Regions from separate parts of the Clostridium sp. LIBA-8553 genome, predicted to be linked through region 2. Evidence: riboswitches for the same ligand, from Rfam matches in the RefSeq annotation. Region 2 holds a riboswitch; the other holds the start of a gene.
What was found. A riboswitch is a leader RNA that binds a small molecule or an ion and turns the genes downstream of it on or off. The one in region 2 is predicted to bind thiamine pyrophosphate.
Positions count from the first base shown of each region.

Region 1: another riboswitch for thiamine pyrophosphate. It lies ahead of tenA (thiaminase II); the one in region 2 lies ahead of thiD (bifunctional hydroxymethylpyrimidine kinase/phosphomethylpyrimidine kinase).

Region 1 covers NZ_CM173489.1:3,365,017-3,369,452, forward strand. Annotated here, with positions in the region: gene AC2JAQ_RS15320 (ABC-F family ATP-binding cassette domain-containing protein) at 1-1,836, opposite strand, end outside; gene tenA (thiaminase II) at 2,062-2,724, opposite strand; TPP riboswitch at 2,905-3,007, opposite strand; gene AC2JAQ_RS15330 (hypothetical protein) at 3,074-3,388, opposite strand; gene AC2JAQ_RS15335 (class I SAM-dependent rRNA methyltransferase) at 3,553-4,436, shown strand, end outside.
Region 2 covers NZ_CM173489.1:1,991,745-1,996,180, reverse strand. Annotated here, with positions in the region: gene AC2JAQ_RS08815 (LacI family DNA-binding transcriptional regulator) at 1-806, shown strand, start outside; gene AC2JAQ_RS08810 (patatin-like phospholipase family protein) at 924-1,769, opposite strand; TPP riboswitch at 1,887-1,996, shown strand; gene thiD (bifunctional hydroxymethylpyrimidine kinase/phosphomethylpyrimidine kinase) at 2,071-2,865, shown strand; gene thiM (hydroxyethylthiazole kinase) at 2,877-3,674, shown strand; gene thiE (thiamine phosphate synthase) at 3,667-4,290, shown strand.

The DNA of each region.
Region 1 (4,436 bases), 1.4 Mb from region 2:
TGCCTTTTCTTCCATTAGTTCTTGAAGTCTACCATACTCTGATGCATGTTTTGTCATTAGAGTATCTAAGTCCTCTATTTTTTCTTCAAGAGTCATTATATCTTCATCTATAGTTTCAAATTCTCTTTGCTCCTTAAATGAGAATTTTAGCACCTTACCTTTGTTTTTATTTTTATCCACAGGTGACTCTTTTTTATTTTTATCCACAGCTACTTCTTTTTCTTTGCTTTCAACAGCTTCTGCCTCTTTGCTTAGAAGATAATCCCCATAGTTTCCAGTATAAATATCTATTTTTCCGTCTCCTTCATAAGAGAATATCTTGTTACAAATTCTATCTAAGAAATATCTATCATGAGATACAGTAATAACAACTCCACCAAAATCATCTAAATAATCCTCTAGTCTATTTAGAGTCTCAATATCTAAATCATTTGTAGGCTCATCTAGAAGAAGAACATTAGGAGCTTCCATTAAAACTCTTAAAAGATGAAGTCTTCTTCTTTCGCCACCAGATAACATACCTATCATTGTCCATTGAAGTGTCCCATCAAATAAGAATTTTTCACACATTTGTGATGCTGTTATTCTTTCACCTGTAGCAGTTTGTAAATACTCTCCTGCCTCTTTTATGTAATCTATAGCTCTCATTTCCGGATGCATATGTGTATCCTCTTGTGAGAAACAAGCTATTTTTACTGTTTCACCTTTTATTATTTCTCCACTATCTGGTGCTATCTTTCCTTCAATCATTCCCATAAGCGTTGATTTTCCAATTCCATTAGGTCCTACAATACCAATTCTATCACTTCTTAGCACTATGTAGTTAAAATCATCAACTATCTTTTTATTACCAAAACTTTTATTTAGGTGCTCTATCTCTATTATCTTCTTTCCTAATCTTGTTCCCATAACAGAGATTTCTATATTCTCATTTTCAATAAAGCCTTCTTGATTTACTAATTCATCAAATCTTTGAAGTCTAGCTTTTTGTTTAGTAGTTCTAGCCTTTGCACCTCTTCTTACCCAAGCTAGTTCCTTTCTCATAAGGTTTTGTCTTTTTTCCTCACTTGCTTTTTCTATAGCTATTCTCTCCATCTTCTTTTCTAGGAAAACAGAATAGTTTCCATCATAGCTAAATAATCTACCTCTATCTAATTCTAATATTCTATTAGTTACTCTATCTAGGAAGTATCTATCATGAGTAATCATTAAAAGAGCACCTTTCCTAGCATTTAAGTAATCTTCTAACCAACTTATAGTTTCATTATCTAAATGGTTAGTAGGCTCATCTAGTATTAATAATTCACAAGGAGTTATTAAGGCAGCTGCTAGCATTATTCTCTTCTTTTGTCCTCCAGAAAGATTTCCTACTTTTTCTTCAAAATTAGTTATTCCAAGCTTAGTTAAAACATTCTTTGCTTCACTTTCCATATCCCAAAGATTTAAAGCATCTATTTTTCCTTGAAGCTTTATTAATCTTTCAGAATCACTATCTTTAACTTCGCCCTTATTCATTTTCTCAAGTAACTCTTCATACTCTCTTAGAATTCTCATTTCATCAGAGTTTCCTTTGAAAACTTGCTCTAAAACAGTAGCATTATCATCATAGTCTGGTGTTTGAGCAAGATATTCTATTCTTACTCTATTACCTTTTGTTACTGTTCCTTCATCCGGTTCTTCAACTCCTGCAACTATTTTTAAGAAAGAAGATTTTCCTGTTCCGTTAACTCCTATAAGTCCAATCTTCTCACCTTCATTTATTCCTAAAGATATATTATTAGCTAAAATTTTCTCTGAATAGCTCTTACTTATATTTTCAAGAGTTATTAAATTCATCAGTTATCCATCCTTTTCAAAACAAATCTTATTTTCATTATAATATAAAGTTAAACTTCTTCCAAAAATAAAATAAGGATTGTATCAAAAATAACTTAAAATAAAAACTTATAAACCTATTCTGAGAATTACTGAATTCCACTAAGAATTTATAATTTTTATTATTTTAAATTTGATACAACCCTCTATTAATTTTAATTATTTTTTATTAATTTTCTAATATTATTATTCACCTTCTTCATATGCCATATTCCAAAAATCAAGTTCATATAAACTTGCTCTTTTAAATATATCTATCAGTCTCTTTTCCTTTTCTTCGGATAAATTTGAACAAATTTTATCTACATATTCTATCCATTTATCAGTAAACTCAGTGAATCCATCTGAAGCATATTCATCAATCCAAGGTTTAAAAAAGTTTCCTTCTAGTTTATTAACATATTTCTTAGCTATATGTTTCCCTATGTAGCTATAGCTCCAAGTACATGGTAATGTTACTATGGCTATTTCATCTAACTCACCTGTTAGAGCTATTCCTTTCATATAGCTTGTATAACTTATAGTGGTGCCTTTATATTCTCTTTTTTCAGCCTCTATTTCTGATATTCCAAAATCTTTTAAGTATTCTATATGTACTGCTGTTTCATCCTCCATTGTTCCTTTTGTAGAACTATAGAAAAATCTCATATCTTCCATAGTTCTAGCCTTAACTACACCAACACAAAAGACCTTAGCATACTCCTTTAAGTAAAGATAGTCTTGGACTAAATACTCTTTGAACTTGTTTTTATTAAGAGTACCTTCCCCAATTTCTTTTATAAATGGGTGCTCTAAATACTTGTCCCATATAGGCATTGCCTCTTTTAATAATTTTTCCGTAAATCTCATATTTGACATCTCCTTCAATCTTATGATTAAACTTAATAGCTCAAATAAGGATTACCTAAAAGTTCTATAAAAGCATATAATCTTTAATATTTTAAATAAAAAACAAAAAGCTGCATCCTTGTAGGATACAGCTTAATTTATAAAAAGTTATAATACTCTAAATATAAAAAATACTATTATAAAACTTTCTACAGGCTTTCCTACGCTGGTATTACCCAGATCAGGTTTAAGGGTTAATAACAAAATGTTATCTCTCAGCCAAATGGCACCCCTAGCTATAAAGTCTACAATAATTATATATATTTTTTTAAATAAATTCTACTTTTTCTTGTTGAAGTAAAGATAAAACCTAAAATCTCATATAAAAATTATTCCAATAATCTTTATTACTCATCATCATCTTTCTAACTTCTTCATCATTACCATATTCATCATACCATTTTTCTAAAATTTCATAGGCAATGCCATGATATATTAAACTTCCTATGACAAAAGGTTTAGCTGGCACATCACTTAAAGATATTATTGTTATACCAGTTCCTATAGTCCCATATATTATAGTCCTCTCTGGAGTTACAAAAGATTTTGCTTTCTTTTTAAAATCAGACGCTCTTATGTATTTCTTTAGTCTTTTAGGTGTTGGAATAATGATAGTTTTTATCAATTTTATTCAATCCTTAAAATTACTCTTATTAAAAATATATATTCACAACTCAATCTTTATTCTAAAAGTATTGATTTATTTTTCTCTAAATATATTTTAAACCTATTGAAAAACCTATTATGTGTTATAATCTTATAAGAATTATTTTGGAAGGAGCTATTTAAATGGCGAGTAAGTTTTATTTACACAAAGGGAAAAATAAAAAAGCTGAACAAGGTAGACCTTGGATTTACATTGATGAAATAAATGAATATGACGGAGACTACGAAAACGGAGATATAGTTGAAGTTTATAATCACAAAGGTTATTTTCTAGGAAAAGGTTACATAAACGATAGAAGTAAAATAACTATAAGAATAATGACTAAGGACATAGATGAAGAGATAGATGAAAATTTCTTCAAGAGAAGATTTAAAACTGCTTGGGAATATAGAAAGAGAGTTATAGATACATCTTCATGCAGATTTATCTTTGGAGAAGCTGACTTCCTTCCTGGTCTAACAGTAGATAAATTTGAAGATTATTATGTAATTCAAATATCAACTCTTGGAATGGATAAATATAGAGACCTAATTGTTAAAATCCTAGTTGAGGAATATGGCGCTAAAGGTGTTTATGAAAGAAGTGACATAAAAACTAGAGAAATAGAAGGTTTAGAGCAAAGAAAAGGCTTCTTAACTGAGCCATTTAATACTGATATAGAAATAGTTGAAAATGGTGTTAAATACATAGTTGATTTAGAAAATGGCCAAAAAACTGGTTTCTTCTTAGATCAAAAAGAAAATAGAGCTGCAATGCATAGAATATGTAAGGGTATGGATGTTTTAGATTGCTTCACTCATACAGGTTCATTTGCTTTAAATGCTGGTATAGCAGGTGCTAAATCAGTTCTAGGAATAGATGTATCTCAGCATGCTGTTGACTGTGCTACAAGAAATGCTGAACTTAATAATCTTCAAGATGTTGTTAAATTTGAAAAGCATAATGCTTTTGATGTTTTAGGAGATTGGTCAAGAGAAGGAAAACAATTTGATGTTGTTATTTTAGA
Region 2 (4,436 bases):
AAATACAAGAGTTAAATGATCCGTATTTCCTTTCAATAAGAATGGCTGTTGAAAAGAAGTGCAGTGAAGAAAAAATTAAGTTTAAGCCAATAGATTTCCAAAAGATTATTAATGAAGGTATAAAAGAATATACAGATTTAGATGGTATATTAGCTATTGGAGTATTTGAAAAAAAGGAAATAGAACTAATGGAGAAACTATCTAAAAATATAGTTTTTGTAGATTCTTCTCCAGAAGAGTGGAAGTATGATTCCGTTGTGGTAGATTTTAAGTATGGAGTTAAGAAAGCTTTAGATTATCTAACCTCTTTAGGTCATAAGAAGATTGGATACTTAGGGGGAGAATCTATTCCTCATAATAGTAATGAGTCTTTAAGAAAAGTAAATTATAGAGAAAAAACTTTTAAGGAATATATGGAAGGTATAAATGGATATAATGAGGAGTGGGTTTTAAAAGGGAGATTTTTACCTGAGGATGGTTATGATCTTATGAAAAAAGTGCTAAAAGAAAAGAATTTACCTACTGCGTTCTTTATTGCAAGTGATCCTATGGCTATAGGAGCATATAAAGCTATAGCTGAGGCTGAACTTAAAATACCGGAGAACATAAGTATAGTTGGTTTTGATGACATATGTACAGCTAAATTTTTAACCCCTTCTTTAACAACAATAAAGGTGTACACAGAATATATGGGAAATGTTGCAGTAGACACACTTTTAGAGAAAATTAGAACAGGAAGACAGATGTCTAAAAAAATAGTTTTACCTGTTAAGCTTATTGTGAGAGATAGTTGTAGGAAGCTTTAAAAATAATTTAAGTTTTTAAATAAAAGAGACTATATTAGAATTTAAAATTAAGTTTGATATAGTCTCTTTTATTTAAGTCTAAATTGAGTAGAAATCAATATTCACATAAAAAAGGGACTATTTTAAAAATAAAGCTTTAATTTTTTCTAAGTTCTTTATGCCAGCATTATAACCAGCATTATAAGCTTTTTCTAGTTTGCAGATATCTTTTTCAAAGCTTTCAATTGCTTCTTCTTCAGAAGGTCTAATTATTAATGCTTTTCCTTCCTTTTCTAACTCTTCACAAAATTTCACTGTATCATTATATTTAATATGTCTTGTCAAGAAGGAATCCTTTAATTTAGGATATTTACGCCCAACTATTTTACATGCAAATTTATTACTTTTACCTAAGGTTTTTTTATAACTCTCAGGACGAGTAAGAATGATTAAATGTTTTTCATTCCCATCTTCTATGGCTTTTTTTATGGGAATTGGATCTAAAAGACCACCATCATAATATTCATTTCCATTTATTTTTATTGCTGGGAAAAGTAATGGAATTGCACAGGTTGCTCTTAAAGCCATATATTTTTCGTCCTTAACTTTACCATCTAAGTATTCTGTTTTCCCTGTTCTAGCATTAGTAACACCAATTAAAACTTTTCCCTTATAATTTGAAAGTGCATTAAAATCATAAGGAAAGAGTTTGTTTGCTAATTCATCAAAGACAAAATCTAAACCAAAAATACTTTTACATTTGAAAAAATTAGTAATCCCTAAATATCTTTTATCATTTCTATATTTTTTTAATATTTCAATATTTCTTCCTTTTTGATTAGAAAAATAAGAAAAACCATTAGTTATTCCTGCTGATACTCCAATGCAATATGGAAAGATTATATTGTTATCAAGAAGAGCATCCATAACTCCTGCACTGAAAATAGGACGCAAAGTTCCTCCTTCTAAAACTAAACTAACCATAAAATATCCTCCTAAAATTGATATACTTAAAATTATAATCCTTAACCTAGAAAATATCAAAAACATATGTTGAAGAAAGAGGATTTATATGGTATCATTTGGATGAGAAAACATTATAAAAATAGCTAGGGGGGCCAGTGGTGTCTGGCTGAGATTAGAAATTAAATTTCTTGACCCTTTAACCTGATCTGGTTAATACCAGCGTAGGGAAGCCCAAGACAAGTATATTTTAATTGATTTTAAAGCATATATAGCCTTAGGGCTATATATGCTTTTTTATTTTAAAAAAGGAGAGATATATATGACTAAATTATTTAATGCACTGACAATTGCAGGATCTGATAGCTCAGGAGGAGCAGGAATACAGGCTGATATAAAATCATTTTCTGCTAATGGAGTATATGGAATGAGTATAATAACTGCTATAACAGCTCAAAGTACTCAAGGAGTTTTTGGAATAATGGATGTTACTCCTGAAATCATAGAAAAACAAATAGATGTAATTTTTGATGATATAGAAGTAGATGCTATAAAAATAGGAATGGTATCTAAAATTGAATCAATAGAAGCAATAAGCAAGGCTTTAAGAAGAGTAGAGAATTTATCACAAATAGTTTTAGATCCTGTTATGATTTCAAAAAGTGGATTTAAGCTTTTATCAGATGATGCTAAGAATACTTTAATAGAGAAATTAATACCATTAGCTACTTTAATAACTCCAAATTTACCAGAAGCAGAGGAATTGTTAGGTAGAGAAATACTTACAATAGAAGATATGAAAAAGGCTGCTATTGATATTAAAAAAATGGGAGCTAAAAATGTCTTAATTAAGGGTGGTCATTTAGAAGGAGAAGCTACAGATCTTCTTTATGATGGAGAGAGTTTTGTTATTTTTGAGCAAGATAGAATAAATACAAAACATACTCATGGAACAGGGTGTACGTTATCGTCAGCTATTACAGCTAACTTAGCAAAGGGAATGAATATAGTTGATGCAGTTAAAAATGGAAAAGAGTATATTACAGGAGCCATAAAAAATGGCTTTGAACTTGGAAAAGGTGTTGGACCAACACATCATTTTTATAAATTTTATTAGGAGGAATAATAATGGAAGCTTTAAAAATAAAAAATCCTTTGATACATATGATAACAAATTATGTTACAGTTAATGATTTAGCACAAGTAACTATTAATTATGGTGGACTACCTCTTATGGCAACACACCATGAGGAATTAGAAGAAATAACAGGAATGGCTAATGGACTTTTAGTTAATATAGGAACTTTAGAGCCTTATCAAATGGAATCATCAATGATTTCTATAAAAATAGCAAAGAAAAAAGGTATTCCATCTGTTTTAGATCCTGTAGGTGTACAAGCATCTAAGCTTAGAAAAGACTTTGCAAAAAGTTTAATATTAGAGGGAGAGCCTTCACTTGTAAAGGGGAATTTAGCTGAAATAAAAACTCTTATAGGTGAAACTTCTAATTCAATTGGAATAGATTCCTTTGATGATTCCTTAAGCGAAAATACAAAAAATAAGATAAAGGAATATGCAAGAGAAAGAAATCTTATAATAGTTGTTTCTGGAGCCATTGATTTTATAACAGATGGACACGAAAGTGCAATTGTTAAAAATGGAACTTCTAAAATGAGCAAAATCACAGGTACTGGATGTATGTTGGGAGCTTTATTAACCATAGCTTTAAGTTTTTATGATGATAAAGCTTTAAGATTTAAAGAAGTGGTTAAAACAGTATCCGCATGGGGAATATGTGGAGAAATGGCTGAGAAAAGATTAGGAGAAAAAGAAGGATTAATGACTTTTAAACATAATCTTCTAGATGAGCTTTCAATAATTAATGATGAAGTAATAAGAGAAAGAGAGAAGGTTTATTATGAGTAATTTACAATGTAAAAAATTATATTTAGTAACTGATTATAAGATTCCTTTTAATGAACTTTTAGAAAAGACGAAGGAAGCTTTACTTGGGGGAGTATCTATTGTTCAATATAGAGCAAAGAATAAAGATACTAAGGAAATGTGCAAAGAAGCTAAAGCTTTAAAAAAGCTATGTGATGAATTTGGAGCTATTTTTTTAGTAAATGATAGAATTGATGTAGCATTAGCAGTAAAGGCTCATGGTGTTCATATAGGACAAGATGATATGGATGTTTCTATAGCAAGAAAAATAATGCCAAAGGATGCTGTTATAGGTGTTACAGTTCATAATAGAGAAGAGGCATTAAAAGCTATAGAAGATGGAGCTGATAATTTAGGTGTTGGCGCTTTATTTTCAACAAATAGTAAAGATGATGCAACCTTAATGACCTTAGAAACTTTAAGAGAAATAAGGAAGGTTTCTTCTATACCCCTATATGGCATTGGAGGTATAACTCCTTATAATTTAAATTCTGATATCTTAGAAAACTTAGAAGGTGTTGCTGTTATATCTGCTTTGTTAAATAGTGATAATATAGCAGAAAGAAGCAAGGAATTTTTGAAGATTCTTAGTAGATAAGAAAAATTTGAATATTAAATTTAAAATATGAAATAATCAAAAGAGGTTCTTTAATTAATAGAATCTCTTTTTTTATTTAGAATTTATTTTATAGTATAATATTTATAATTTAAAATTTAGCGTTGTTTTAAATAGGTATTGTTTTT